DNA from 3 places in the Micromonospora globosa genome. Region 2 is predicted to be linked to each of the others. Evidence: riboswitches for the same ligand, from Rfam matches in the RefSeq annotation. Region 2 holds a riboswitch; each other region holds the start of a gene.

Region 1 (9,956 bases), on a different contig from region 2:
CGTGGCAAACCACGCCGTGGTTCCCGGCCGTGAGCAGCGAACGGGACGAACCACCCGAACGCGCCGGGACCGGTGCCGACGGGACGTGCGTGCGCCCGCTACCCTGGTCGGCGGATCGGCGGGCCCGCCCGGTCGCATGGTTGGCCGCGACCCGCCATACAGGGGAAACTGGAACCCGGAGGTCCGGATTGGGTACGCCCAGGTGTGCCCAGTTCGCGAATTGCTCATCCCGGGGGGTGGCGACCGGGCCGTTGGAGGAATACTCTCGGTCGCGGCCCGCGTACTGATGAGGCGCCCGTCATGGGCGAGTGGAGGTGCTCGCGTGAGCCTGTCGATCGTGAAGTCGGTGCGGCCGGGTGGTGTCGTCCAGATCGCGCCCCGTGGGGAGATCGACGTCGACACCGCGTACGAGGTGCGGGAAGCGATCGCCGAAGTGCTCGCCAAGGGCCGTCCCTCGCGAATCGAGCTGAACATGCGGCTCGTCACGTTCATCGACTCGGTCGGCATCAGCGCCATGGTCGCCGGCTTCCAGACCTGCGAGGTCAGCGGCGTCAAGCTCGTGGTCACCGAGCCGAGCCGGTTCGTGCACCGGCAGCTCTGGGTGACCGGCCTGCTCGGCCTGTTCGGCGCGCCCGAGCCGTGGTTCGCCGACGACACCCCCGAGGTGCTGCCCGGCGCCTGAGCGCGCCGTTCACACCCCCTGCAGCCAGGGGACTTTCTACCCGTTGCCAGTCCGGCGTCGGTACGGGACGATCGTCGCGACGCACGACGGCGAGGGGGCCCGCTTGCAGAGCAGCGACAGCTTCAGCTACACCGTGCAGGCCCGGTGCACCCGGGCCGAAGCGGTGGCGCTACTGGGTGACCTGAGTCGCCAGGGCGAGCTGCATCCGCTGATCGTCCGGGTCCGGAAGCTGCCGGCCCGGCCGGGCGCGCTGGCCAGCTACGCGATCACCGACCGGCTGCAACTCGGCCCGCTGCACTTCCCGGTCACGTACCAGGCGGACGTGCTGATCGCCGGCGAGGACGAGGTCGTCACAGTGGCGCGTCAGCAGCCCGCGACGACGGTCCGCAACCACACCCGGCTGCGCGACGAGCCGGACGGCACGGTACGCATCGACGTGGAGATCACGCTCACCGCTCCGGCGCCACTGTTCGGGTACGCGTTCCGCCAGGCCCGGGCGGCTCACCTGGGCCTGGCGGCTCGTCTCGGAGCGACCCTGGAGGGCCGGCCGGCCTGATCCGGCCGGCCCTCTCGGGGCGCGCTCAGTACACCGACAGGTGCACGTGGTTGGTGTGGTCGCTGGACGGGTCGCCGTTGCCGCCGCTGTACGACTTCCACCCGCTGCTGGGCAGCCAGATCTGCTTGAACCAGATCACGTAGAGCACGGCGAGCGGGTCGGCGTTGCGCACGAAGTACGCGGCCAGGTTGTTGCCGTACGTCCGGTCACCGCCGGTGGCCACGCCGCCGAAGCCGTTCTTCTGCGCGGCGAAGTCGCAGGCCCGCCCCTTCGGGTGCTCACCCGAGCCGCTGGGCCGGTGGCACGAGACGTACCGGGTGAAGCCCGCCGCCTTGGCCTGTTGCAGCGCGTGCAGCGTGCGCGGGGTGATGCAGCCGTTCGCCGGGGTCGGGTCGTTGACGCTGCACGACTCCGACGGCCAGGAGCCGTCCGAGTTGCGCGGTGCCGGCTTCGCGTTCTTGCTGGAGGTGCCCTGGACGCTGCCACCGCCGCTGCTGCTGCGCGAGGCCCGGTCGTTCGCCACCTCCAGGGCGCGCTCGGCCTGCTCCTTGCGCTTGGCCATCACCGTCACCTGCTTGCGCTGCTCGCGGATCTCTCCGTCGAGCTGGGCGCGGGTGCGGGTGGCCTCGTCCCGGGTGGTGATCAGGTCGCGCAGCGTACGGTCCTCGTGCGCGGCGACCTGCTCCAGCGCGGCGGCCCGGTCCATGAAGCCCTCCGGGCTGCTGCTGCCGAGCAGCGCCCCGGCGGTCCCCAGACGGCCGTTGCGGTACGCCACGGCGGCGATCTCGCCGACCTTGGCGTCGCGTACGGCCAGCTCGGCGCCGACCGTCTTGAGTTGTTCGTTCAGCTGCTTCTGGCGGCTCACCGACCGGTTCAGCGCGGCTTTCGCCTCCAGCCAGCCCTTGCTGGCCGCGTCGAGCTGGGCACGCAGTTCGGGCGTGCCACCCTCGTCGTCGCCGGGCGCTGCGGCGAGCAGGCCGGTCGCCGGCGCCGCCGAGGCGGGGGAGACCGGAACGGTCGCGACGCCGAGGGTCAGCGTCGCGACGAGCAGGGCCGCCAACCGGGCGGCCGTCCGTCGTACAGGTGCCACTGGGGGCATTCACACGTCCTTCCGTCAACGCCGACCGGGTTAGCTGACGGGTTCGGGACGGAAGATCCCTACCGCTGACGCGGATGCACCCCACGTACGTGGTTCCCCGGCTCGTCCCTGCGGACGATTAGGCGACGGCCGCCCCACCGGGGCCGGGTGGCGCCCGCGGGTGCGGCCGCGACCGAGACTACCGGCGCTGCCCGGGCACGGCTCCGTGGAGCAGTGCCACTAGGCGGGGCAAAACCGGCATAAGACTACATTAGCCACAGCGATTTAAGTGTGTCCTAATCACCACTCGGTCTGTCCGCACACTCCGGCCGACGCTCCGGGTTCGACCTGCAACGTGGCGTGATCGATGGAGAAGTCCTCGTGCAGGGCGGCCCGCGCGGCGGCCAGCACCACGCCCGGGTCCACGCCCGGGTCGGTGGTCAGGTGCGCCGAGGCCACCTCCATGCCCGAGGTGAGCGTCCAGACGTGCAGGTCGTGCACCTCGGCCACGCCGGGTACGGCGGCCAGCCGGTCGTGCACGGCGGTGACCTGGAGGTGCTCCGGCGCGGCCTGCACCAGGATGCGCAGCGCGGCCCGGCCGAGCCGCCAGGTGCGCGGCAGGATGAACAGGCCGATCCCGACGGCGACCAGCGGGTCCGCCCACCACCAGTCGGTCGCCGCGATGACCAGCGCGGCGGCGATCACGCCGAGTGAGCCGAGCAGGTCGCCGAGCACCTCCAGGTACGCCCCGCGCAGGTTGATGCTCTCCTTCGACCCGGCGCGCAGCAGCGCGAACGCGACGATGTTGGCGAGCAGGCCGAGCACCGCCACCACGAGCATCGGGCCGGCCAGCACCTCCGGCGGCTCGCCGAACCGGCGTACCGCCTCGACCAGGACGTAGACGGCGACGGCGCCGAGCAGCACGGCGTTGGCGAGGGCGGCGAGCACCTCCAGCCGGTAGAGCCCGAACGTGCGCTGCGGGTCGGTGCCGGCGCGGCGGGTCGCGGTGATCGCCGCGAGGGCCATGCCGATGCCGAGGACGTCGGTGAACATGTGCCCGGCGTCGGAGAGCAGCGCCAGCGAGCCGGTCGTGAAGGCGGCCACCGCCTCGACCACCATCAGGGCGGCGAGCAGCGCGAAGGCGGCCCAGAGGCGGCCCCGGTGGCGGTGCGCCGCGTTGGTCACCGCGCCGCTGTGGTCATGACCTGCACCCACGCCAACACCCTTCCTGCCCCGTACCGGCCAGGCCCAATGTATGTTCACATCGCTATGTATGCAACTGAACGATGGGTGACAGCCGGGTCACGGTCGGGTGTCCGTCAGGAGGGGTCGAGCGTGGTGAGACGCTGGGTGGCCCGGGACAGCGCCACGTAGAGCGTGCGCACGCCCGAACCGGGGTCGGCCCGGATCTCGCTCGGCGCCACCAGCACCACGCCGTCGTACTCCATGCCCTTGGCCTGGAGGCTGGTCACCACCTGGAGCCGGCCCGCGCCGAGCCCGCCCAGCCAGCCGGCCACCTCGTCCCGGCGCGGCACCGGCGTGATCACGCCGACGGTGCCCTCCACCTGCGCGAGCAGCGCCTCGGCCGCCTCGACGGTGGCCGCCGGCAGGTCGGCGGCGGGCACCGTGCGCTCGACCGGCGGCACGCCCGTGGACCGCACCGCGTCGGGCAGCGGCAGATCCGGGTAGAGCCGGCGGATCTCCGCCGCCGCCACCGCGAAGATCTCCGCCGAGTTGCGGTAGTTGGTGGTCAGCTCGTAGCGGTGCCGCTTGCGCCGGCCCAGCGCCTGGTCCCGGGCCCGGTCCAGCTCCTGCGGGTCGCCGGTCCAGGCGGTCTGCGCCGGGTCACCGACCACCGTCCAGGACGCCAGCCGCCCGCGCCGGCCGACCATCCGCCACTGCATCGGCGAGACGTCCTGCGACTCGTCCACCACCACGTGCGCGTAGTCGCGGTAGTCGTCCGGACGCTCCCGCGCCGCCGCGCGGGCGGCGCGCTGCCGATCGGCGTACGTGCTCAGCTCGCGCACGCCACCGGCGAGCTGGTACGGGTCGCGCTTGGGGCGGGCCCGCCGCACCGGCTTGCCGAGCAGCGCGTCCAGCTCGTCCAGCAGCGCGATGTCGGCCACCGTCAGCCCTTCGGTCGCGAGGCTCCGGTACGCGTCGCCGAGCAGCCGGATCTCCGCCGAGGAGAGGATCCCACCGGCGTAGCGGCGCAGCCGGTCCGGGCGGGCCAGCCAGTCCAGCACGTGCCTCGGGTGCAGCCGGGGCCACCAGGCCTTGAGGAACTCGCGGAACTCCGGCCGCTCGATGATCTCGTCCTCGAACGCGGGCTGCTCCGGCAGGCGGCCCACCCGCAGCGTGCGGGCCTGCGCGTAGAGCGCGGCGAGCACCGCGTCGAACGCCGCCCGGCGTACCTCGTTGCGGCGCGCCCCACGGGCCAGCGTCCGGTTCCGGATCGCGTCCAGCGCGGGGCGTTCCAGGCGCAGCAGCTCGCCCCGGTAGAGCAGGCGCAGCTCGGCGGGGGAGTCCGGCACCGCGTCGCGTACCGCGCGTTCCAGCACCCGGCGCATCCGCAGCGAACCCTTCACCGCCGCCACGTCCGGCGGGTCGGTCCGGGACGCGGACAGGCCGGGGAACAGCGAGCCCAGCGAGTGCAGCGTGGCGGTCTCCTCGCCCAGCGACGGCAGCACCGAGGCGATGTACTCGACGAACACGCCGGACGGGCCGACCACCAGGATGCCGCCGCCGGCGTACCGGGCCCGGTCGGAGTAGAGCAGGTACGCGGCCCGGTGCAGCGCCACCGCCGTCTTCCCGGTACCGGGGCCGCCGGAGACGATCGTGACGCCGTTGCCGGGGGAACGGATCGCCTCGTCCTGCTCGCGCTGGATGGTGGCGACGATGTCGCGCATGCCCCGGCCGGTGGCCCGGGACAGCGTGGCAAGCAGCGCCCCGTCACCGACCACCGCCATGTCCGGCGGCGCGGCCTCCGGGTCCAGCAGGTCGTCCTCGATCCGGGTGACCTTCTCGGACGCGGACTGGATCGTGCGCCGGCGCACCACACCGCGCGGCTCGGCGGGCGTGGCCTGGTAGAACGCGGCGGCGGCGGGTGCCCGCCAGTCCACCACCAGCGTCTCCGCGTCCACGCCCCGCACGCCGAGACGGCCGACGTGCAGCACCTGCCCGGTACGCAGGTCCAGCCGGCCGAACACCAGCCCCTCGTGCTCGGCGTCCAGCACGTGCCGGCGCTGGGCGGCGTGGAAGACCATCGCGTCCCGCTCGACCAGCGCACCGAAGTTGCCGACCCGGGCCAGCCGGTAGCCCTCCCGCTCGGCGTCGGCCGCCGACCGGCGCAGTTCGGCCAGCCGGGCGTACACCCGGTCGAGGTGGCGCTGCTCGGCGGCGATCTCCCGGTCCAGCGTGGTCTGGTCGGTCAACGCGGATGCTCCTGTGTTCGGAGGGCACGACGGGCTGAATGAGGGTACGGGCCGCCGGCAACCGCCACGCCGGGGCATGCCGCGCACGTGGCGTACGTCAGTGCCGCTCGCGAGCGGGAGACGCTCAGAGGCGGGTCGCCGGCCGGCCGGCCAGCACCCGGTCCAGCACGCCGGCGAGGGCGGCGTTCACCTCGTCGGGGCGCTCCATCATGAGCATGTGCCCGGCACCCGGGCAGACGGTCAGCTCCGTGGTGGGCAGCGCCGCCGCGATCGACTCGGCGCAGGGCGGCGGGGTGAGCCGGTCCCGGTCCCCGACCAGCGCGGCGGCCGGCAGCCCGCCGAGCGCGGCGAGCGTCTCCAGCCGGTGCTGGGCGCCGATCGAGGCGCGGAAACCGCCGATCGAGCGCAGCGTGGCCCGGGCCACCGCTGAGGTGACAAGCCGGATGTCGGCCGGGTCGCAGCGGTCGCCGAACAGCATCCAGCGGATGCTCGGGCGCAGCGCGCGCAGCAGCGCGTGCGGGGGCCGCCAGCCGCCGCAGCGGGCCAGCACCCCGGCGCCTGTGGTCTCGGCCAGGCGGATCAGCCGGGTGATCCGGGGGGAGAGGCCGTACGCGGTGTGCGTGTGCCCCTCGGCGGTGGTGGAGACGAAGACCAGCCCGGCGGTACGCGCGGCGAACCGGCCGGGGTGCCGGTGGGCGTACTCCATCACCGTCATCCCGCCCATCGAGTGCCCGACCAGGACGATCGGACCGGACGGGACGATCTCGTCGATCACCGCCGCCAGGTCGTCACCGAGCTGCGCGAGGGTGGCGTCGCGCAGCGCCAGGCAGCTCGACCGGCCGTGGCCGCGCGCGTCGTACGTGACCAGGCGGACCCGGCCGCCGAAGCGTTCCCGCAGCTCGGCGACCTGACGGTGCCAGCTGCGCCCGTCCAGCGTCCAGCCGTGCAGCAGGACGGCGGTCACCTCGGCGTCGACCGGCCCGGTGACGCTGACGTGCAGGCGTACGTCGTCGGGGAGCCGCAGTTCCAGGTCCGGCATCGTCCACCTCCCGGGCCCGCCGATGTGTGTCCACCGGATGACCCGGCGGTGACACCGGCGTTACCCGCCATGAGACCACGGCAACCGGCCCGGAGAGAAGATTCCCGTCCGGCCCCACGAGGTCGGATCGGTGACCAGGCTGGGAGGCATGCCGTCCACCAGCCCGCGCGCCGCGCTGGCCGAGCTGCTCTCCGGCAACCGCCGTTTCGTCAGCGGGCAGCCGGTGCACGGGCACGACGTCACCGCCGCCGCGGCGGTGGCCTCCGGCGACCAGCAGCCGTACGCGGTGGTGCTGGGCTGTATCGACTCCCGGGTGCCGTTGGAGGCGATCTTCGACCAGACATTCGGTTCGATCTGCGTGATCCGTACCGGCGGGCACGTGCTGGACCGGGCCGTCCGGGGCTCGATCGAGTACGTGGTGGAGCAACTGGGCGTACGCCTGGTGATGGTGCTGGGCCACGAGCGCTGCGGCGCGGTCGGCTCGACCGTCGAGGCGCTGCGCACCGGACGCCGGCCCGGCGGGGACCTGGCGTACGTGGTGGACCGGATCGCCCCGGCGGTCACCGACGTCGGGGTGGACGACCCGGACGCGCATCCGCTGGCGATCCGCCGCCACGTCCGGCGCACGGTGGCGGCGTTGCGCCGCGACGACCGGCTGGCCGGGCCGGTGGACGCAGGTGAGCTGGCAGTGGAGGGCGCGCTCTACGACCTGGCCACGGGCGAGGTGACGCTGTTGCCGCAGGAGCAGACGCGAAACCGCCCGCCGGGGTGATCCCGGCGGGCGGTCGCGGTGGTGCGGGTGAGAGCGCTCAGCCCTCGAAGACGCCGGCCTCGACGAGGCGCTTCTCGGTGGCGTCCCAGCCGTGGTCCGGGTAGGACGCGGCCAGGCCGTTGATCTCGGCGCGGATCTTGGCGGCGTGGCCGGCGGCGGCCAGCACGCGGATCTCCTCGACGAAGGCGTCGGAGTCGGTGCGCAGGTGCGCGGTCTTGCCGTTGGTCAGGTTGCGCACGTAGGCGTGCTTGCCGCCGTTGAGCGGGATCAGGTACTTGAACTCGCCCAGCACGCTGAGGGCGCCACCCTGGCCAGCCTGGCCGGCCCGGACGGACGCGCGCGCGGTCTTAGAGGTGTTGCTCGCCACGGAGGTACTCCTTGCAGACGTACGGTGGGGACGGAAGCCGTCCGGGGGCTGTATGCGGATGACGCCCGGGTGGGCGCCGGCCCGCGAAGATGTACGGCGGCACAGAACCGCCCAGAGAACTGTACACGACCACGACACCTGGCTGGTCGTCGCGGCGTCAGAGGGCACAACCAGCTCCACCACCCGGGTATTTCCCGCTCCGGGGCCCGGCGAATTTTCCGATTCGCTGGCGCACCACCAGTCACACGGGTCATCATGTGTGCCAGGTACCACTCGGTAGGACGAGGTCGTAGGGGAAGACGCACCTCGGCTCATCGGGAGGTCACCGTGCCAACGCGTGGCGTCGTATACGTCCACTCGACCCCGCTCGCCGTGTGCTCGCACGTCGAGTGGGCGATCGCGCGCGTCCTCGCCGCGCCGGTCAACCTGCACTGGACGGCGCAGCCCGCCGATCCGGGCGCCCGTCGCGCCGAGTGCGGCTGGACCGGCAGCCCGGGGACCGGCGCGGAGCTGGCCGCTGCCCTCCGGCAGTGGCCCATGATCCGTTTCGAGGTCACCGAGGAACCCAGTCCCGGCGTCGACGGCGAGCGCTTCATGTACGTACCGGGCCGCGGCCTGTTCCGCGCCGCTGTCGGCGCAGCCGGCGACATCCAGCTCGGCGAGGACCGGCTCCGCAGCCTGATGGCCGCCGCACGCAGCCCGGAGGCGCTGGCCCACGCCCTGGACAAGGCGCTCGGCACCGCCTGGGACGCCGAACTGGAGCCCTACCGGTACGCCGGGGACGGTGCGCCGGGGACGCTGCTCACCCGGGTCGGGTGACGGCGGCCGAGTTGCCCCGATACGGTGGGCCGCGTGTCGATTTCCCCGCGGCGCTCCGCCGTCGCGCTCGCCGCACTGACCGCGCTGCTCGTCTCCGGGTGCTCGGACGGGCCGGACCGGCCCCGACCTGCCCCGACGAGCCCGGCGCCGTCGTCCGCAGCGCCCGCGCCGAGTGACCCGCCGGCCGCCGATCCGGCCGCCCGCGCGGCCGCGCTCGTCGGCACGCTGAGCGACGAGGACCTGGTCGGGCAGGTGCTGATGCCGTACGCGTACGGCAGCTCGGCCACCGACGTGTCGGCCGGGTCGGCGGCCGGGAACCGGGCGCTGGCAGGGGTCGACACCCCCGCCGAGATGGTGGCGAAGTACCGGCTCGGCGGGCTGATCCTGGTCGGCTTCAGCGCCGACGACCCGACCTCGGGCAACCAGGCCACCACGAACGTGGACAACCCCAAGCAGGTCCGTGCGCTCACCGACGGACTGCGCGCCGCCGCCGGCAAGCTGCCCGCGGGTGCCGCGCCCTTCCTGATCGGCACCGACCAGGAGTACGGCGTGGTCACCCGGATCACCGACGGGGTGACGCTGCTGCCCAGCCCGCTCGCCGCCGGCGCCGCCGGGAACCCGGCGCTGACCGAGGCCGCCTGGCGGGCCGCCGGGGCAGAGCTGGCCGCCATGGGCGTCAACCTCGACTTCGCGCCGGTCGCCGACGTGCTGGCGACCCGCAGCGCGGTGATCGGCTCCCGGTCCTTCGGCGCCGACCCGGCGACCGCGTCCCCCCAGGTGGCGGGCGCGGTACGCGGCCTGCAGGCCGAGGGCGTCGGTGCCGCGGTCAAGCACTTCCCCGGGCACGGCCTGAGCGCCGAGGACTCGCACACCGAACTGCCGGTGATCAAGCAGTCCCGCGCCGAGCTGGACCGCCTCGCGTTCCCGCCGTTCCGGGCCGGCATCGGCGCCGGGGCCATGGCGGTGATGTCGGCCCACCTGGACGTCAAGGCAGTCGACCCGGGCACCCCTGCCACGTTCTCCCGCAAGCTGCTCACCGACGTGCTGCGCGGCCAGCTCGGCTTCCAGGGCGTGGTGATCACCGACGGGATGAACATGGCCCCGGCGAAGAAGTGGTCGCCGGGCGAGGCCGCGGTGCGCGCGCTCAACGCCGGCAACGACCTCATCCTGATGACCCCGAACGTCACCCAGGCGTACGACGGGCTGCGC
Region 2 (9,956 bases):
CTGGACGCCGTCTTCGGGGTGCTCGCCGCCTTGGACCTGGGCGACTCCGTGCGGGTCCGGCCCGGCGATGGGCAGACCTGGATCCGTCCGGGCCAGTGGACCCGCTCTACTCGTGCCGGACGAGCCTGAAGGGCACCCCGTCGATCTCCGTGACGTACCCGATCACCGGCACCGGGTTCCTCAGTTCCGCGATCTCGACAAGCAATGCGGTGGCAGTGCCGGCGTAGGGCTCGGGCGGGTCGATCAGGGCGGTATCGCAGACCACCGTCGGCCACTGCTCGGGAGGACCGTCGTCGAGGTGCCAGCAGAGCAGATAGTCGAAGTTCACGGCTCCCCAGACCCGGAGGTCTCCCGGTGAGGTGCCGAAGTGGTACGGGAACCCTCCTGTGCACTCCGCCCTCTTGTTCATCACGTGATGCCAGTTCCGCGCGTACCGGAGGAATTCCGGTACGCCCCAGTCGGAAGGATGAAGCACTTCCAGGAAGCCGATGCTGCCGTGTGGGAAGCGCTCGACGAAGCGTCGGTAGTCCTCGGGAAAGGGATGGCCTGCCGCCTCGGTGAGAGCCGTCCAGTCGATCTCCGTCTCCGTCGCCCCGTCCCAGTCGAACAGGCCGGCGAGTCGATCCACGGTCGGCGAAGCATTCGGTGTCATTTGGCTTCCTCCGGCAGATGATCGTTGGTCGGGTGCACGTCCCACCTCGCCTTCACCGTAAGATCACTCTCTTCGGCAGGCGTACGCCTCCGGAGTCCTCGAAGGCGGATTCGCCATGATCCCCGATCGGACTGAGGTAAGCGACCTCCTGGAGAAGGCGCTGGCGGGTGCGGCCGCCACGTTCCAGGGCATGACGGCGCACCGGCAGGAGTCCAACTGCGAGTGCCACTGGGGCAGCGCGGAGGAACTGGCACTGCTGAAGACGCCGGACGTGCCGCTCGACGAGGACCTGCTCCGTCGCACGTACTGGACCACGGACTGGCGCTATCCCGGCCCGCTGCTGCGCCGGATCCTGCCCCAACTGACCCGGAGCCTCGTGGCCGGCCGAGTGATGCCCATGGCCGGGATGGAGAGCCTCGGGTACTTGTTCACCACCGCCCGCTGGCAGGAATGGCCCAAGGGGCAGCGGGACGCTCTGCGGGAGTTCCTGGACGCCTGGTGGCTGCATGCCCTGGTCGAGCCCGATGCGAAGGTGCCCGCTCACGAGGCCCTGGAACTCATCGCCGAGACCACCGGCAAGCTCACCCCGTGGTTGGCTGTCTGGACGGAGTCGCTGGCCGACGCGGTGGCCCGACGACGGCTGGTCACGGCCGTGGAGGAGTGGGTGGACGACCTGGTGGTCGACAGGCTCCCCTGGTCGAGTTGGCACAAGGAGGACACGTGGGGCGCCGCGCTGTCGCTGTGGGTGATACGACATGCGCCGACCCCACTACGGGAACACAACGCGTCGAGCGACGTGCTTGATTACATTGGCCTGCTCGCCCTGCCCTACGCCGATCGGTGGGACAAATAGCCCTCGCGACGGCGCGCCGAATGCTCGTGGCATCACAAGCGGTGGGAGCCCTCGCGACGGCTACGTCCATGGCGTGGACCGCATCTGGATCGGCTGGTAGGCCAAGGCTCGGTCAACCACCTCGGCAGCCGTCAACTCGGGGTCGCTCCAGTAGATCAGGTTGGAGACGTAGCCGCCTGGGCAGGCGAGGTCTCGCTCAAGTTGGTCCAGCCAGCCGCCCAGCTCACCATCGTCCGCGTAGTCGACACTCATGATCCGCTCGACGAGGGCGATGGCCTCGTCCCGCGTCAGCTCTGCTGCCAAGTCGGCGCACCTCACGTCCTTTGTCGACCACGCCGGTCAGCTCTCGAACGGCGATCAGCCCAAGTAGCGCTGCTTTCAATCAGCAGCCTTACCGCGCGAAGGTCCGGCACCACTAGGTGCCACAGGAGTTTCTTCGACTCCAGCCAGCTCCGGCCACGCTCGCGCCTGAGAGCAATGGCTGCACCTACCGGCACCGGGGCGCGTGAGCAGCCCAGGCGGTGAGCCGCCGCATCAGCTCCGCGAGCCACGTCCGGTACTCGTGGCGTAACTGCGCATCAACCCCCACCAGTACGCCTGCCGGAAGCTCCGCCCAGAACTCCTGGGTGAGACGGCACGAGTCGGGCCCGAGCGGCACAACGGTGAGCACGCCGCCGCTGGAGTACCCGGAAGTCAACGTACGGGTGACGGCACGACGTCCCGGTTCGACCTCGACGACCTCGTGCATGATCCCCAGTCGACCGTCGGGGCTCCGATGCACGAACGCCTGGATCTCGCCGACTCCCTTCGGTCCGGGCAGAGTGACGCCGATCTCAATCGAGTCGTCCAGCACCACCGACGAGGCCGGATCCTCCATGAAGCCGAAGGCCGCCTCCGCGCTCGTCGGCAGGTCGACGGTGGCCGTCTCCCGTACCTGGACCGCAGTCGTCGTCACCCTGATCAACCGTAGACGCGAGCGCACGCCGCATTGTGTCAGTCGACCCGCCGACGGTGGGGGCGAGATCAGCGCTACGCGCCCTCGCTAGCGGGCTCCGCCTGGTGCGAACACTGCATAGAAGTACCGGAGGCTGTCCTCCGGACCGTTCTCCAGGCGCTTGAAGGCCTTCGCGATCGGATTGCACCAGCCCTGCCCGGCGAGCTCGACCACCATGGGCCATCCGACGACGGCCAGTTCGTCTGCCGCCGTTGCGCGCCACCGTCCACCCGCATGCCGGGTCAGCACCTCGCCGACATAGCAACCGAAGCCGAAGAGAGTCTCTGCCACCTGCCCAGCGGCGAGGCCCTCGGCCCGAAAGCCGTCGAGGATGGCGTCCACGGCCGCCAGGCTGTCCGGCGTGTAGTCCAGGTGCACACCGCTGACCTGGGCCGCTGACACCACGATGTCGCCCGCGAACCGGGCTGCGTTCTCCGGCACGGGCGCGTACTTCAGGCGCAGTTGCACGGTTCTCTCCGTTGATCAACAGATGGGGATCGCGCGATCGTACCGACGACGGCCGACAAGCGGTGGCCTCGCGCCCGGCCTCGGGCCCAGCTGTCGCATGCCCCCTCGTCAGCACAACTACGTACACCTGGCTCGTCTTTTGCTACGCGATGGCCCACCTCCCAACGGGGAGGTTCTCGTTGGGCAGGCTCCGCAGATCATCAAGGCGTTCGATATCAAGAGCTGGGGGGACGTACTTCTGCCCTGGCGGATCATCGAGCGCGGCATCCGTGGGCTCACTCTGCTTGTAGCTCGAGACGCCGACGGCGCAGGCGGCGCCCAGCAGGGCCCGCAGCCGGAGACCACGACCGGTACGGCCAACCAGGGGGAACCGCCGCAACCCTCGGCCGGACCGTGACGGCACGCTAATGACACCGGTCGGCTGGCTGGCCACTGAATATCGAAGGCCCTGACTCGGGACTCTCGTCCTGATCAGGGCCTTCGCGCTGGAGCGGGTGACGGGAATCGAACCCGCACTGTCAGCTTGGGAAGCTGATGTTCTGCCATTGAACTACACCCGCAGGCGGCACCACTCTACCTGAAGGTCACCACCCCTGTGCATCCAGGTGCCCGCGCGCCACTTCGGCGAGGTGGCGGCATCGGCGGGCGGTTGACCCCGCCACCTACCCGAGCTGGAGTGGATCAAGCGCCAACGTCGGAAACGTATGGGCGTTCTCAAATGCATCGATGGGATGTAACGTCTGCCCCACGTTTCCGAACCGGCGTGACACACCCCCTGGCACGCCGTCAGAAAGAGGTGGGCCCATGGGACTCCGTCCCAACCTGCTGACCCGGCGTACCGCCGGTGTCGCGACGTCGACCCTCGCGCTGCTGCTCAGCACCGCCGCCGTCGGCGTCGTCCCCGCTGCTTCGGCCTTCTCGGCCGCCCCGGCCGGCGTCTGCGCCGAGCCGGCCGACGCCCACGCCGACGAACACGCGAACGCGCGCGTCGCGAAGGGTGGCAACGCCAAGCTCGACCCCAACCACCTGACCGCCAAGCAGGTCCGTGACCGTGAGGCCGACCTCGCCGCCGCGCAGCGCGAGCGGGCAAGCTTCCGGACCGGCGCCGTCGCCCCGCTGGCCACCGTGACCATCCCGGTCGTCGTGCACGTCATCCAGGAGAACAGCACCCGGGCCGGCGGCAACATCACCGACTCGATGATCAACCAGCAGATCACCGTGCTGAACCAGTCGTACGCGGGCTCGACCGGCGGCGCCGCCACCGCTTTCGGGTTCCAGCTCACGAAGATCAACCGGGTGACGAACCCGTCGTGGTACCCGATCGTGCAGGGCTCCTCCGCCGAGCGCTCGATGAAGACCTCGCTGCGTGAGGGCGGCAAGAACACGCTGAACATCTACCTCGGCGAGCTGAGCAACGGCCTGCTGGGCTGGGCGACGTTCCCGAAGCGGACGCTGGACAAGATGGACGGCGTGGTCGTGCTGAACGAGTCGCTGCCCGGCGGCACCGCGACCAACTACAACCAGGGTGACACCGGCACCCACGAGGTCGGCCACTGGCTGAACCTCTACCACACCTTCCAGGGCGGCTGCTCCGGCTCGGGCGACAGCGTCTCCGACACCCCGGCCGAGGCGTCCCCGGCGTACCAGTGCCCGACCGGCCGCGACACCTGCTCGACCGCCGGCAAGGACCCGATCACCAACTTCATGGACTACACGTACGACTCCTGCATGTACCAGTTCACCGCTGGCCAGGCGAGCCGCATGCTCACCGCGTGGAACGCCTACCGCGCAGCCTGACCGTCGTACCGCGTACCGGTGCCGGCCCTGTCCTCGGACGGGGCCGGCACCGTTTCGTCGTGGGCCGGGTCAGGCGGCCGGGCGGCGGGTGTCGAAGCCGTGCCGGCCACGCCGCCCCTCGGCGGCGAGCGGGTCACGCCGGGCGGGTTCGGCCGCGCGCGGATCGAGCCAGACCCGCACCTGCGGCGGAGCGGCGCCGGGCTGCGCCACCGGGTCGCGCCGCGTCAGCATCGCCGCCTCGACGGTGAACTCGAACAGCCGCCAGTCGCCCTGCGGCGACGCGCGGCCGATCCGGGCCAGGCGGGCCACCGTGGCCGGGTCGGTCACCGGCCGGGCGCGGCCTGCCACGTACGCCTCGTCGTCGCTCTCCTCCGGCGGGAACGAGTGCAGCGCGTAGCGGCCGTCGCGTTCGAGGTCGCGGCGCTTCGGCGAGTCGATGACGAAGCACCAGAGGCCGTCGGCGGTGAACACCGGGGAGACCGGGTGCACCCGGGGCCCGCCGTCGGCGCGGACCGTGGCGAGATAGCCGAAGCCCGGCCCGTACTGCTGCATCAGGAGGCGGATCTCGTCGGCGAGGCGGGGCTCGTCGGCGGCGAATTCGGACCAGGAAGCCATGTGGACACTCTATCGAACACGTGTACGAAGATGTAGTGCGACACGCAGGTCACCGGCACCTGTCGCTATGGTGTTCCGATGCTGCTCTCCGACCGCGACCTGGTCTCCGAGATCAAGGCCGGCACGCTCGCGCTGGAGCCCTTCGAGCCCACGCTGGTGCAGCCGTCGAGCATCGACGTACGCCTGGACCGGCTGTTCCGGGTCTTCAACAACCACCTCTACACGCACATCGACCCGTCGATCCAGCAGGACGACCTGACCTCGATGGTGGAGGTGCCGGAGGGGCAGCCGTTCGTGCTGCACCCGGGCGAGTTCGTGCTCGCCTCCACCCTTGAGGTGATCTCGCTGGGTGACCAGCTCGCCGGCCGGCTGGAGGGCAAGTCGAGCCTCGGGCGGCTGGGGCTGCTGACCCACTCGACCGCCGGCTTCATCGACCCGGGTTTCTCCGGTCACGTCACGCTGGAGCTGTCGAACGTGGCGAACCTGCCGATCACGCTCTGGCCGGGCATGAAGATCGGCCAGCTCTGCATCTTCCGGCTCTCCTCGCCGGCCGAGCACCCGTACGGCTCGGCCGTCTACGGGTCGCGTTACCAGGGGCAGCGCGGACCGACGCCGAGCCGGTCCTGGCAGAGCTGGCGCACCTGGCCGACCCGCTGACGGCACCCACAGTTGTTAATAAGGGCCCCCTCCTCTACCGGAGGCGTTAAAAGGGGGCCCTTCCTTACACCCGGCCGTAGCTGTTGATGTCGCCGTCGTCGACCCGCTTCATGGTGATCGGCTTGCCGGACTGGGAGGCGTGCACCACCCAGCCGTCGCCCACGTACATCGCCACGTGGTGCAGGTCGCTGTAGTAGAAGACGAGGTCACCGGCGCGCAGCTCGGCCCGGCTCACCCGCTTCGTCATGCCGTGCTGCTGGCGCGCGTTGTGCGGCAGCGAGACACCGCCCTTGGCCCAGGCCGCCATGGTCAGGCCCGAGCAGTCGAAGTGATCCGGCCCGGCCGCGCCCCACACGTAGATCTTGCCGATCTGGGCGCAGGCGAACTTGACCGCCGCTCCGGCAGCGCCACCGGGGTAACCGGCGGGGCAGGGCGCCGGGCGCAGCGGGCCGCCGCCACCGTTGCCGTACACCTTGAGCCGCAGCTTCTGCAGCCGGGCGATCTCGGCGTCGATCTGCTTCTTCTTCGCCGCGAGCTGGGCCTCGGTACGCGCCAGTCCGGCGATCATCTCGTCCAGCGGCTTCTTCTTCGCCGCCAGTTCGTCGCGCAGCGCGGCGACGGAGCGCACCTGCTCGTGCTGGCGGTGCGCGAAGCGGTCGAGCAGTTCCAGGCCGTTGACCAGGTCACCGGGTGAGCGGCTGCCCAGCAGCGCGTTGACGGTGGAGAGGTTGTCACCCTTGTAGGCGTCGGCGGCGAGTCCGCCGACCTGGCCGAGCGCGGCGTCCACCCGGGCCTGAAGGGGTGCGATCTGCCGGCCGAGCGCGTCGGCCTGCTTGCGCCGCGCGGCGAGCTGCTCGCGTACGGCGTTGACCTGTTCGATGACCGGTTCGAGTTTGTTCCAGTCGCGGTCGATCTGCGCCTCGATCTCGGCGACCGAGGGTTCGGCGTGTGCCGCCGTGGCGCCACCGGTCAGGATGACTGCGGTGCCGACGAGAGCGGCGAGGGCTGTGGTGAAGCGGGACCAGCGGGTACGCGGCACAGCCGTGGACCGGTCGACCGACCGGCTCGACGACGGCCGCGGGGCATGGAGTGCCACCGGGCGTCCGTACTCCTTCTTCCGTACCGCCTACCGGGTTAGCTGACGGATTCGGGCGGGAAGGGAGCCGCCCTACCGCATCGCTGCGGATTCACCCCAGGTACCTGGTTCCCCGGCTCGCCCGGAGGCGACTCGGCGGTGTCGGACCGTCACCGACCGGGTTGGACGGTGAGACGTGCGGCCGACGATTCACCAGAGTAGGGACCACCGTTATCGATCCGCAACTTCCAGCGCCGTGACACTCCGTACGCGATGAGGCGCCGCACCTCGGTCGGAGGTGAAATTTTCTTTCAAGGCTGATTACTCACTGGAAAGGTATTGACCCTCGCGGGTGTGCGGAGTGAGGGTGGAAACGCAGTGACCCCCATCCCTGTCCAGGAGGTTCGATGCACCTCTCCGCCCCGCCGTCGGGCAGACGGATACTGCTCGCCGCCGCAGTGGCGACAGCCACCGCGCTGGCGGCGACCGGCCCGGTGACCGCCGCGCCGGACACGTCTGCGTCCGCGAGCGACCGGCAACAACAATACGCCGCCGCCGCGGCAGAGTACGGCGTACCGCAGAACGTACTGCTCGGTGTCTCCTATCTGGAGTCCCGCTGGGACACCCACACCGGGCAGCCGAGCACCAGCGGCGGCTACGGCCCGATGCACCTGACCGACGCCGCGCACATCCTCGCCATGCCGGGCAGCGCCCACGTCGACGAGGACGAGGACCCGCGCGGCGACGACTCCCGGCCGCTGAAGCTCGACCCGGCCACCGCCGCCGCGCCGGAGCGGGAGACCCCGCTGCCGCCGGCCTCGCTCCAGACGCTCGACGCCGCCGCCGCGCTCACCGGGCTCGACGCGGGCACGCTGCGCACCGAGCCGGCCGCGAACATCCGCGGTGGCGCCGCGCTGCTGGCGTCGTACCAGAAGGCTCTGGGTGGGCCGGTCGGCGCCGGCACCGACCCGGCGGCCTGGTACGGCGCGGTGGCCCGGTACTCCGGCGCGGACACCTCGGACGCCGCGGCGGCCTTCGCCGACGAGGTCTACGACCAGCTCGGCCAGGGCGCCAGCCGCACCACCGACGACGGCCAGCGGGTCACGCTCGCCGCCACCGCCGCGAAGCCGGACCGTTCCCGCCTGGCCCGCCTGGGCCTGCGCAACGCCGAGCGGCCGGACGGGCTGGAGTGCCCGGTGCGGCTGGCCTGCGAGTGGATCCCCGCGCCGTACGAGCAGCTCAGCGACGACCCGGGCGACTACGGCAACCACGACCTGGGCGACCGGCCGAAGCAGCAGAAGATCGAGTACATCGTCATCCACGACACCGAGGGCTACTTCGGCCCGAGCGTCGACCTGGTGAAGCGGGCCGACTACCTGGGCTGGCACTACACGCTGCGCTCGGTGGACGGCTACATCGCCCAGCACATCAAGACCAAGGACGTCGGCTGGCACGCCGGCAACTGGTACGTCAACGCCAAGTCCATCGGCCTGGAGCACGAGGGCTTCGCCGGTCAGGGCACCTGGTACACCGAGGCGATGTACCGCACCTCCGCCAAGCTGGTGCGTCACCTGGCGCTGAAGCTCGGCATCCCGATGGACCGGCAGCACATCATCGGCCACGACAACGTGCCCGGCATCACCGCCGCCAACGTGGGCGGCATGCACTGGGATCCGGGACCGTACTGGGACTGGTCGCACTACTTCGACCTGATGAAGGCGCCGTTCCGCAGCACCGGCACGCCCCGTACCGGCCTGGTCACCATCGACCCGGACTTCGCCACCAACCGGCCGGCGTTCTTCGGCTGCAACCAGCAGCCGCCCGGCGTCCCGACGCCCCGGCCGCCGGCGCAGCCGTGCCCGTCGCGCGGCTCCTCGTCGGTGATCCTGCGGACCGCGCCGAGCCCGGACGCCCCGCTCGTCAACGACCTCGGGCTGCGCCCGGACGGCACGCCGGACACCATGTACATCTCCGACCACGGCGCCCGCGCCTCCGCCGGTCAGACGTACGCGCTCGCCGGCCGCCAGGGCGACTGGACGGCGATCTGGTACCTCGGTCAGAAGGCGTGGTTCCTCAACCCGGCCTCCGCGCCGACGGCCAAGTGGGCCACCGGCTTCGTCGTGACGCCGCGGCCCGGCAAGGCCACCATCCCGGTGTACGGGCGGGCCTACCCGGAGCAGGCCGCCTACCCGGACACCATCCCGTACCAGACCATCTCGCCGCTTCAGTACACGTTCGCCGCCGGCCAGCGGTACGCGGTGGGCGGGGTGCTGCCCGGCGAGTACTACCGGGCGGTCTCGTTCGACGGTTCGGCACCGGGTGACCGGACCGTGGTCCGCGGCGAGAACCGCTACGTGCAGGTCCAGTTCGGTCACCGGATCATGTTCGTGAACCTGGACGACGTGCTGATCCTGCCGTCCCCGGTCGGCGCGCCGCGCTGACCCGGCACCGCACACGGGAAGGCCCCCGGTCCGCGTGGACCGGGGGCCTTCTCGCTGCCCGGGTTCCGGGTCAGGCGACCCGGACGAAGCCGGCGATCGGCATCGTGCTGATGCTCGACACCTGGACCGGTTTGCCGGTACGTGGCGCGTGCACCATCACCCCGTTGCCGAGATAGAGCCCGACGTGGTGCAGGTCGGAGCCGAAGAACACCAGGTCACCGGGGCGGGCCTCGGAGCGGGAGATCCTGCGGCCCTCGTTCCACTGCGCGCCGGTGAAGTGGGTCAGCGAGATGCCCGCCGCCTTGTACGCGTACTGGGTGAGACCGGAGCAGTCGAACGAGTTCGGGCCGGTGGCGCCCCACACGTACGGGTCACCGACCTGGGCGCACGCCGTCTTGATGGCG
Region 3 (9,956 bases), on a different contig from region 2:
CGACCCGGTAAGCGACCACGTGCTCGCGCCGGTCGCGGAGGGCCTGCGCCCGGTCACCGACCCGCTGAGGGCAGGCGTGCTCGACCCGGTGGCGGACGTGCTGGCCCCGGTCGTGGAGCCGTTGCGCCCGATCCTCGGCCCGGTCTGGCGGGGCCTGGAACCGGTACTCGACCCGCTGGATCCGGTGCTCGATCCGCTCAGCCCGGTGACCGATCTGATCGACCCGCCGGCCGCGCCGGAACCCGGCTCGCCCCCGGCGCCCGGCGAGCCCGTGCCCGGCCCGGCCGCTCCCGGCGCCCCGATCGTCCCGGCCGACCCGGCCGCGACGCCGGCACCGGCTCCCGAGCGTACGCACGACACGCCGCCCCGCATCGGCGGGCCGGTCCTCGCCGCCCCGGCGGCGCGCAGCCTCACCGTCGTCGGCACGCGGTGGGTCGAGCCCGTACGCAGCCGGGCACCGGCGACCGTCGGTCCGGCCGCGCACGTCACGACCACACCCGCCCTGCCGCTGCCGCTCGACGGCGTCACCCACGGCGGCGGCGCGGTGCACAGCGAGGCCGCCGACGCGGACGCGAACCGCTGGCGACTGCCGACGCTGACCCACGGGTACGCGCGACCGTCGGCCGACCCGCTGCCGCCGTCGCGCACGTCGCGCCCCGGCACCAGACCTGCCTGAGCGGACTCCACAGGCACCACCTCCGATCCGGAGCACGGGCGTGTCCCGCCCGACTGCCGCATGCCGCGGCGGCGCCGTCGACAGTCGTCCGGCGCCCGCAACCGACCCGACCACGCCTGGAAAACAGGAGTTCGTTCATGAGCACAGCCCTGCCCGTCGTCCGCGCCCGATGGTGCGACATCGGCCGGATCGCCGATCTCGTCGCCGAGGCCCTCGCGCCCACCGCGCTGGCCGCCTGGCTCGTCCCCGACAAGTCCCGCCGCCTGCCGGTCCTCGCCGCCGTGGCGCGGATCTGGACCGAACACGCGTTGCTGTTCGGCGACGCGTTCCTGCTGCCCGACGGCAGCGCCGCCACCGTGTGGTTCCACCGCTACCGCCCGATCCCCGTCCCCCACCGGTACGCCGACCGGCTCGCCGGCGCCGCCGGGGCGGACGAGGACCGGTTCCGCCGCCTCGGTGAGGAACTGGCGGCACGCCGTCCTGCCGAGCCGCACAACCATCTGGCGCTGCTGGCCGCGCCCCGGGGCGGCGCGACGCAGGCGCTGTCCGCGGCGCAGCGCCGGATGGACACGTTGAGCCTGCCCACGTACGCGCACCCGTGCGCCGGTGAGCAGGAGGAGGAGCTGCTGCGGCGGCTCGGCTACGCCGAACGGGAGACGTTCGCCGCCCCGGACGGCACGCCGGTGCGGTCGTTGTGGCGGTCGGCGCCGTTCCACGCGGGCGGCAACGACAGGTGGCGGACCCGCCGGGCCGCCCGCCGGGAACGCGACGACCGGGCCGTCGGCTGGGCGGCACGCTGACCGGCTGAGCCCCGGGCCGGGGTGGACGACCGCCGCCCCGGCCCGGACCGGCGCCACACCGTCCGGCTTCTTCGGCCGGTGCCGTCGGCGCAGCTCGGTTAGCCTGCGAGCCGGGCACGACTCAGCCGAGCAGTCGGAGGTAACGCGTGCGGAACAGCGGATCCACCCCGGAACCGGGCGGCGCGACCCAGGTGCGCCCCAGGCGCAAGCGGCGGCGTCTGCTGGTCGTCCTCGCGGTCTGCACGCTGCTGGCCGGCTGCGGGCTGGTCGCCGGCGGCTACTACTTCGACAGCGTGCCGACGCCCAGCGACCTGAAGCTGCCCGAGTCCACCACCGTCTACTACGCAGACGGGCGCACGCCGATGGCGAAGCTGGGCGCGCAGAACCGCACCATCGTGCCGTACGACCAGATGAACGACTCGGCGAAGCAGGCGATCGTGGCGGCCGAGGACCGTACGTTCTGGACGAACCAGGGCATCGACTTCAAGGGTGTGCTGCGGGCGGCCTGGGCCAACGTGAGCGGCGGGCAGCGGCAGGGCGCGTCCACCCTCACCCAGCAGTACGCGCGCATCGCCGCGGACCTGCGCGGGGTCACCTACTCCCGCAAGCTGCGCGAGGCGGTGATCGCGTGGAAGCTCGACGACGCGTACTCCAAGGAGGAGATCCTCGGTTTCTACCTGAACACCGTGCCGTTCGGCCGGGGCGCGTACGGCATCGAGGCGGCCGCGCAGACGTACTTCGGCAAGACGGTGCGCCGGGACGCACCCGCCGCGCGGCAGCTCACGCCGGCCGAGGCGATGGTGCTCTGCGCGATGGTGAAGCAGCCGGAGGCGGACCCGGCCGACCCCGAGGGCTCGCCCGGCTACGACCCGCGCCGCAACGCGCTGGCCCGCCAGAACTCGATCGACAGGTGGAACTACATCCGCGACGGCATGGTCAAGCTCGGTTACCTGACGCCGCAGCAGGCGGCGGATCTCGCGTACCCGGACACGGTCCGGCCGATCGACAAGGACGCGGGCCGCTCCGACCTGGACCGGCCGACCGGCCTGGTGGTCAACCACGTGCTCGCCGAGCTGCGCGAGACCGACCCGTTCCGCGGCAAGCCCGACGAGGTGATCCGCGACGGCGGCTACCGGATCGTCACCACCATCGACAAGCGCGTGCAGGACGCGGCCGAGGCGGCGGCTGACATCCGCCGCGACACCGCGCCGCAGGCGGTACGCGGCCAGCCGCGCAACTGGCAGGCCGCGCTGGTGGCGGTGGAGCCGGGCACCGGCCGGGTGCTCGGCTACTACGGCGGCGACAAGGGCTCGGGCGCGGACTACGCCGGCTGGTACTACGACGAGAACGGCGAGACCCGCGGCTTCGGCCAGCATCCGCCGGGGTCGTCGTTCAAGGTGTACGACCTGGCCGCCGCCGTACGCGACGGGATCTCGGTGAAGCAGCGGTTCGACTCGCCGGACACCAAGGAGTTCCCCGCCTCGGGGCGGACGAAGGGCAGCGCGGCCGGGCCGATCCGCAACGCGGAGCGCGCGCCCTGCCAGCCGGACTGCGCGCTCTGGGAGGCCACTGTCGCGTCGCTGAACGTGACCTACTTCGAGCTGACCGAGAAGCTGGGCACCGCCAAGGTGATCGAGACCGCGCGGCAGGCCGGCGTGGAGTCGATGTGGGAGACGGTGCGGGGCAATCCCCGGCCGCAGCGCGTCGACCTGCGCAGCGACCCGGCCGACGAGGTGGCGAAGCGGTTCTCCACCGAGGTCGGGATCGGGCAGTACGGCATCACCGTGCAGGACCACGCGAACGGGATGGCGACGTTCGCGGCCGGCGGCAAGCGTGCCGACGCGCACTTCGTCCGGTCGGTGACCAAGGACGACGAGGAGGTGTGGACCGAGCAGCTGCGGACGACGGACCTGGGCCTGGACCGGGAGGCGATCGACCAGCTCGACTGGACGCTGCGCCGGGTGCGGGCCGCCGAGCTGGGCAACGGCTGGGACTCCGCCGGCAAGACCGGCACGTGGCAGGCGGGGCAGAGCACCACGCAGAACGTGCACACCTGGATGGTCGGCTGGACCGGCGCGCTCGCCTCGGCCGTCTGGCTGGGCACCACCGACGGCAAGCCGCTGCGGACGAAGGGCGGCAGCTACGAGGTGTACGGCTCGACCGGCGCCGCGCCGATCTGGCGGCAGTTCATGACCCGGGCCACCGCGGCCATGAAGCTCGACCCGGGCAAGTACCGCTTCGGTGAGCCGGCGTTCCCCGGCGAGACCCCGGAGCCGACCCGGTCGGCGCCACCGCCGCCGACCACCGCCGCGCCGACGCCCTCGGAGTCGCCGAGTCCGAGCCCTTCCTCGTCGAGCCCGAGCCCGGGCCCGACCGGTCGGCCGACGTCACGGCCGACGCTGACGCCGTCGCTTCCACCGCTGCCCACCGTGTCGCCGACGCGTACCCGCGGCCCGCGCTGACCCGTCCGGGCGGCGGATCGGCCGCCGCCCGGCCGCGCGCACGGCGGCCTCGCGTCTATGCGCGCCATTCGCACACAGCGGCAACGTCCGCAATTTGCACGCCCGCCCATCCACAGTCGGCGATATTCGCCCTGATCAGGGCCTATTGAAGATCATGGTTGCCTGAATCGACGCGCGCGGCGACACGCCCGACTGTCAGCCGTTGCCCAGGTCACCCATTGCTCCGGGCTCGGGCGGCGTGTGATTGTGCACCAGCGAGCCGCCGACCCCCGGCGACTCGCGACGGTCGATCTGTCGACCCGGAGCCACGCCGGCAGCTCCGGTGACCGGCCGTCACCCTGCCTCGCACCACCGCGCCGCCCGTCCCCACCGGGCTCCGTGCGGCGCGCCTGTAGAACAGGAGCAAACCCCCGTGAAACTCTCACCTCGCTTCGCCGCGCTCACCGGCGCGGCCGCGGCCGGCATCCTCGCTGCCGGCACCGCCGCGGCCGTGCAGGCCGCGCCACCCGGGCCCGCCGCCCCGGACCCGGCCCAGGCCCGCGCGACCGCCGCCGACTCGGCCCGTGCCCTGGTCGCGAACCGTCCCGCCTACCTGCAGGCCGGCTCCGACGACGCGTTCGTCCAGAAGCCGGTCATCTCCTCCGAGGGCACCCAGTACGTGCCCTACGAGCGCACCTACAAGGGCCTGCCGGTGGTCGGCGGCGACTTCGTGCTCGCCACGGACGCGGCCGGCAACCTGAAGTACGCCTCGGTCGCCCAGCAGCGGCCCATCGGCGCGCTGGCCACCACGCCCGCGCTGACCCGGGACGCCGCCGCGAAGACGGCGCGCGCCCAGCTCACGACCGTGAACGCGGTCGAGGGCACCACGCTCGTGGTCTACACGCTCGGCGCCGCACCGGCGCTGGCCTGGGAGACCACGGTACGCGGCACCGGCGCGGACGGCCCCAGCCGGCTCACCGTCGACGTCGACGCCCGCACCGGCGCGGTCCTGCGCAAGCAGGAGCACGTGGTGCGCGGCACCGGCACCGGCGCCTGGAACGGGCCCAGCCCGCTGACGCTCAACACCACCCAGTCGGGCTCGACGTACACCATGAAGGACCCGACCGTCACGAACCTGAGCTGCCAGGACGCGGCGAACAACACCACGTTCAGCGGCTCCGACGACGTCTGGGGCAACGGCACCGCCACCAACAAGGAGACCGGCTGCGTGGACGCGTTGTTCTCCGCGCAGACCGAGCACAAGATGCTCGCCCAGTGGCTGGGCCGCAACGGCGCCAACGGCAACGGCGGCTACTGGCCGATCCGGGTGGGCCTCAACGACCAGAACGCCTACTACGACGGCAGCCAGGTGCAGATCGGCAAGAACACCGCCGGTCAGTGGATCAGCTCGCTGGACGTGGTGGCGCACGAGATCGGCCACGGCATCGACGACAACACCCCCGGCGGCATCTCCGGCGGCGGCACGCAGGAGTTCGTGGCTGACACGTTCGGCGCGGCCACCGAGTGGTTCGCCAACGAGCCGTCCAGCTACGACGCGCCCGACTTCCTGGTCGGCGAGAAGATCAACCTGGTCGGCTCCGGCCCGATCCGCAACATGTACAACCCGTCGGCGCTCGGCGACCCGAACTGCTACTCCAGCAGCATCCCGTCGACCGAGGTGCACGCCGCGGCCGGCCCGGGCAACCACTGGTTCTACCTGCTCGCCAACGGCAGCAGCCCGACCAACGGGCAGCCGTCCAGCTCGACCTGCAACGGCAGCAGCGTGACCGGCCTGGGCATCCAGAAGGCCATGAAGATCATGTACAACGGCATGCTGCTGAAGACCTCGTCCTCGTCGTACCTGAAGTACCGCACCTGGACGCTGCAGGCGGCGAAGAACCTCTACCCGGGCAGCTGCGCGGAGTTCAACACGGTCAAGGCGGCCTGGGACGCGGTGAGCGTGCCGGCCCAGTCCGGTGACCCGACCTGCGCCGGCGGCACCCCGACGCCCACCCCGAGCACCACGACCACCCCGCCGTCGGGCGGCTGCTCCGGCAACAAGCTCGCCAACCCGGGCTTCGAGTCCGGCAACGTGAGCTGGAGCGCCTCGTCCGGCGTCATCACCACCGCCAGCGGCCAGGCCGCGCACGGCGGCTCGTACAAGGCGTGGCTGGACGGGTACGGCTCGTCGCACACCGACACGCTCAGCCAGTCGGTGACGATCCCGGCCGGCTGCCGGGCGACGTTGAGCTTCTGGCTGCACATCGACAGCGCGGAGTCGACCACCAGCACCGCGTACGACAAGCTCACCGTCAAGGCGGGCAGCACCACGCTGGCCACGTACTCCAACCTGAACAAGGCCACCGGCTACGTGCAGCGGTCCTTCGACATCTCGTCGCTCGCAGGCACCACGGCGACCATCTCGTTCAGCGGCGTGGAGGACAGCTCGTTGCAGACGTCCTTCGTCGTCGACGACACCGCGGTCACCCTGAGCTGACCGTGGCGTGCGCGGCCGGTCGTCGTCCTCCCGGCGGCCGGCCGCCTCGCCGTGTCCGGACCGGCGTCCCGCCGTGTCGGGCGGCCGTTTCGCCGTGTCAGGCCCGGCGCGCGCCCTGGGACGCGGTGCCGCGGTCGCGGTGGATCCGCGCGGCCGCCTCGTGCATCGCGCGGCCGAACAGCTCGGCCTGGTCGCCCATGCTGCCGAGCCGGGCGGCGAGCGCGTCGGCGTCGGCCCGCGCCGACGCGCTGACCCGGGCGTCCAGCTCGGACAGCGCGGCGTTGGCGGCGGTGACGAAGTGTCCGCAGAGGACGTCGAGGGGCTCGCCGGCCAGTTCCGGGTCGATCGTCACGGAATCCAGCCGGCCACCCTGGACGGCGACCGCGCGGACCCGGCCGCCGGCGGCCGTGCCCTCGGCGCGCAGCAGGTCGCCGGGCTCGCCGTCGGCGTGCGCCGAGGCCCGGGAGCGCATCGCGGTGAGCGCCTGCTGCGTGCGGGTCAGCAGCTCGTCGATGCTCGCGGCCGCCGAGAACGGGTCGTTGGTCATATCCGCGCTTTCTTCACGTCTTAGCCGAGCATCGTGACCCTAGCAACCGGCTCCGACGAATCGCGGTCACCACCGTTGCGGACCGTCTCCCGGACGCCGGGAGCAGGCCGGACACCGTCGACGCGGCGTGTCGCGGACGGGGCGAACGCCCGACCGGGTCGCCCCGGCCGGGCGTTCTCGGACCGCTGTCAGCGCAGCCGCAGCCGCTGACCGGGGAAGATCAGGCCGGGGTCGTCGCCGACCACTGCGCGGTTGCGCTCGTGCAGGGCGCGCCAGCCGCCGTCGACGCGCTGCGTCACGGCGATCTCCGACAGCGTGTCCCCACGCCGGACCAGGTACGTCCCGGCGCCGGACGACGGCTGCGGCGCCACCGTCGTCGTGGCGCGCTCGGGCGCGGCCCTGCGGGTGGCCGCCCGCTCCGGCGCGGCCTCGCGCGTGGCGGCCCGCTTCGGGGCCGCCTTTGTGGTGGCCCGCTCGGACCGGGTCGCCGCGCTCGCCGAGCCGCCCTTCTTGCCGCAGACCGGCCACGCGCCGATGCCCTGGCCGCGCCGCACCTTCTCCGCGACGGCGATCTGCTCGGACCGGCTGGCCAGGTCGGCGCGGGCGGCGTACTTCTTGCCGCCGTAGCCGTTCCAGGTGGCGCGGGAGAACTGGAGCCCGCCGTAGTAGCCGTTACCGGTGTTGATCTTCCAGTTGCCGCCCGACTCGCAGCGCGCGACCGCGTCCCAGTTGACGCCTGCGCTGGCCGGAGCGGCCGGGCCGAACAGGGTCGCGGCGCCGACGGCGGCGCCGGCCAGGACCGCTCCGAGGGCGGTACGGCGGCTTCGGGCTGAGTATTCAGTTGCCATGTGGATTCCTCCACGCCGACGAGGTGAGCTGTCGGGTTCGGGCCGAGGAGCCCGGCCGCCGGTGGCGGCTTCACCCCGAGGTGACGATGCACCGTGGAACGTGTGGTTCCCCCGCTCCCGCGCGAGGTCCGGTTACCGGGGACGGCGGCGGGATTTGGCGTTTCCGGCCCGTGGTGTCCGCGTCTGCGAACGAAACCGACGCTAGGAGCGATTTGCGACGATCGTCCACTTCTTGTGACGCTCTTCACCCGGCCGGGCTACCGGCGGCGGCGCTACGGTGGCAGGGCCAGGCAAGATCACGGGAGGGCTTGACGGATGACCGATCACGGACACGAGCTGACCTTCGGCGGCTTCATCACCCCCGCCGCCGGGCAGCCCGACCAGGTCGTGGCGCTGGCCCGGCTGTGCGAGCAGGTCGGGCTGGACCTGGTCACGTTCCAGGACCATCCCTACCAGCCGGGCTTCCTGGACACCTGGACGCTGATGTCCTACGTGGCCGCGGCGACCGAACGCATCCGCCTGGCCGGAAACGTCCTCAACCTGCCGTTGCGCCAGCCGGTGGTGCTGGCCCGCAGCGTCGCCAGCCTGGACCTGCTCACCGGCGGCCGGGTCGAGCTGGGACTCGGCGCGGGCGCGTTCTGGGACGCGATCGAGGCGGCGGGCGGGCGGCGCCTGTCCCCCGGCGCCGCCGTCGACGCCCTCGACGAGGCGATCCGGGTGATCCGCGAGGTCTGGGACACCGGCAGCCGCGGCATGATCCGTGTCGACGGCGAGCACTACCGGGTGGTCGGCGCCAAGCGCGGCCCGGCGCCCGCGCATCCGGTCGGCATCTGGGTCGGCGCGTACAAGCCGCGCATGCTGCGCCTGGTCGGCCGCGCCGCGGACGGCTGGCTGCCGTCCCTGTCGTACCTGCCGAAGGGCCCCGACGAGCTGCCCGCCCTGAACGCGCTCGTGGACGAGGGCGCCCGGGCCGCCGGGCGCGACCCGGGCGCGATCCGCCGCATGCTCAACGTGACCGGCACGTTCGCCCGCTCGTCGGCCGGCTTTCTGGCCGGGCCGCCGGAGCAGTGGGTGGAGGAGCTGGCCGGGCTCACCCTGGAGCACGGCATCACCACGTTCATCCTCGGCAGCGACGAGCCGCGCGCGATCCAGATCTTCGGCCAGGAGGTGGCGCCCGCGGTCCGGGAGCTGGTCGCCGCCGAGCGCGCCACGCCCGCCGGCGGCGCCCGGGAGGCCGCCGACGAGCCGACCACCGCCGGCGGCCCGAGCACGCTCGGCGTCACCCCCACCCCCGACCCGGGGGTACGCCTGAGCGCACGCCGCCCGTGGGACGAGTCCACCCGCCCGAGCGCCCCGCCGCCGCCGGCCGGACAGGTCTACCCGGCCCGGGGACAGGCCGCCGGGCAGCACCTGGTGGACGTGCACGACCATCTGCGCCAGGAACTGGCCCAGGTGCGCGACCTGCTGGAACAGGTCAAGCAGGGCTCGGTCTCGCCGGGCCGGGCGCGGGCGGCGCTCAACGAGATGACCATGCGGCAGAACAACTGGACGCTCGGGGCGTACTGCGCGGCCTACTGCACGATGGTCACCCAGCACCACGGGCTGGAGGACGCCTCGGTCTTCCCGCACCTGCGCCGCTCAGAGGCCGGGCTGGCCGCGGTGCTGGACCGCCTCGAGGAGGAGCACGTGGTGATCCACGGGGTGGTGGAGAGCGTCGACCGGGCGCTCGTGGAGCTGGTCCGGCGGCCCGGCGACTTCACGCAGCTCCAGGAGGCGGTGGACCTGCTCACCGACACGCTGCTGTCGCACCTGTCGTACGAGGAGCACCAGATCGTCGAGCCGCTGGCCCGGCACGGGTTCTTCCCCGGCCAGCTGTGAGGTAGCTGACTTCTGATTCCCTAAGTCAGGGGGTACCGTCGACGCCATGACGGACCTCCTTGCGCAGCGTGACTCCTGGTCCACCGCCAACTGCTCGATCGCCCGGGCGCTGGAGGTGGTCGGCAACCGCACCACGCTGCTCCTGCTGCGGGAGGCGTCGTTCGGCACCCGCCGCTTCGACGACTTCGCCCGGCGGGTCGGCGTCAGCGAGCCGGTGGCCGCCGCACGCCTCAAGCAGCTCGTCGCCGACGGGCTGCTCGACCGGCGTC

Evidence for each region. Region 2 has a riboswitch for cyclic di-AMP ahead of IF06_RS0106835 (NlpC/P60 family protein). Riboswitches for the same ligand answer to the same signal wherever they lie in the genome.
Region 1: another riboswitch for cyclic di-AMP. It lies ahead of IF06_RS0114770 (coiled-coil domain-containing protein); the one in region 2 lies ahead of IF06_RS0106835 (NlpC/P60 family protein).
Region 3: another riboswitch for cyclic di-AMP. It lies ahead of IF06_RS0121965 (transglycosylase family protein); the one in region 2 lies ahead of IF06_RS0106835 (NlpC/P60 family protein).

Annotation. Positions count from the first base shown of each region.
Region 1 covers NZ_JNZR01000014.1:23,118-33,073, reverse strand. Annotated here, with positions in the region: gene IF06_RS0114780 (STAS domain-containing protein) at 323-682, shown strand; gene IF06_RS0114775 (SRPBCC family protein) at 786-1,238, shown strand; gene IF06_RS0114770 (coiled-coil domain-containing protein) at 1,264-2,337, opposite strand; cyclic di-AMP (ydaO/yuaA leader) riboswitch at 2,342-2,472, opposite strand; gene IF06_RS0114765 (cation diffusion facilitator family transporter) at 2,617-3,531, opposite strand; gene IF06_RS0114760 (HelD family protein) at 3,636-5,750, opposite strand; gene IF06_RS0114755 (alpha/beta fold hydrolase) at 5,875-6,789, opposite strand; gene IF06_RS0114750 (carbonic anhydrase) at 6,938-7,561, shown strand; gene IF06_RS0114745 (hypothetical protein) at 7,599-7,928, opposite strand; gene IF06_RS0114740 (DUF3145 domain-containing protein) at 8,256-8,747, shown strand; gene IF06_RS0114735 (glycoside hydrolase family 3 protein) at 8,781-9,956, shown strand, end outside.
Region 2 covers NZ_JNZR01000004.1:171,288-181,243, reverse strand. Annotated here, with positions in the region: gene IF06_RS0106885 (hypothetical protein) at 1-129, shown strand, start outside; gene IF06_RS0106880 (hypothetical protein) at 107-652, opposite strand; gene IF06_RS0106875 (hypothetical protein) at 768-1,505, shown strand; gene IF06_RS0106870 (hypothetical protein) at 1,566-1,808, opposite strand; gene IF06_RS0106865 (SRPBCC family protein) at 1,993-2,460, opposite strand; gene IF06_RS0106860 (hypothetical protein) at 2,548-2,967, opposite strand; tRNA gene IF06_RS0106855 (tRNA-Gly) at 3,454-3,527, opposite strand; gene IF06_RS0106850 (zinc metalloprotease) at 3,772-4,764, shown strand; gene IF06_RS0106845 (pyridoxamine 5'-phosphate oxidase family protein) at 4,834-5,379, opposite strand; gene dcd (dCTP deaminase) at 5,458-6,036, shown strand; gene IF06_RS0106835 (NlpC/P60 family protein) at 6,101-7,132, opposite strand; cyclic di-AMP (ydaO/yuaA leader) riboswitch at 7,146-7,280, opposite strand; gene IF06_RS0106830 (N-acetylmuramoyl-L-alanine amidase) at 7,519-9,552, shown strand; gene IF06_RS0106825 (C40 family peptidase) at 9,623-9,956, opposite strand, start outside.
Region 3 covers NZ_JNZR01000025.1:73,199-83,154, forward strand. Annotated here, with positions in the region: gene IF06_RS32275 (hypothetical protein) at 1-676, shown strand, start outside; gene IF06_RS0121945 (hypothetical protein) at 814-1,476, shown strand; gene IF06_RS0121950 (transglycosylase domain-containing protein) at 1,623-3,938, shown strand; gene IF06_RS0121955 (M4 family metallopeptidase) at 4,351-6,414, shown strand; gene IF06_RS0121960 (YbaB/EbfC family nucleoid-associated protein) at 6,512-6,961, opposite strand; gene IF06_RS0121965 (transglycosylase family protein) at 7,150-7,809, opposite strand; cyclic di-AMP (ydaO/yuaA leader) riboswitch at 7,808-7,979, opposite strand; gene IF06_RS0121970 (LLM class flavin-dependent oxidoreductase) at 8,125-9,687, shown strand; gene IF06_RS0121975 (winged helix-turn-helix transcriptional regulator) at 9,734-9,956, shown strand, end outside.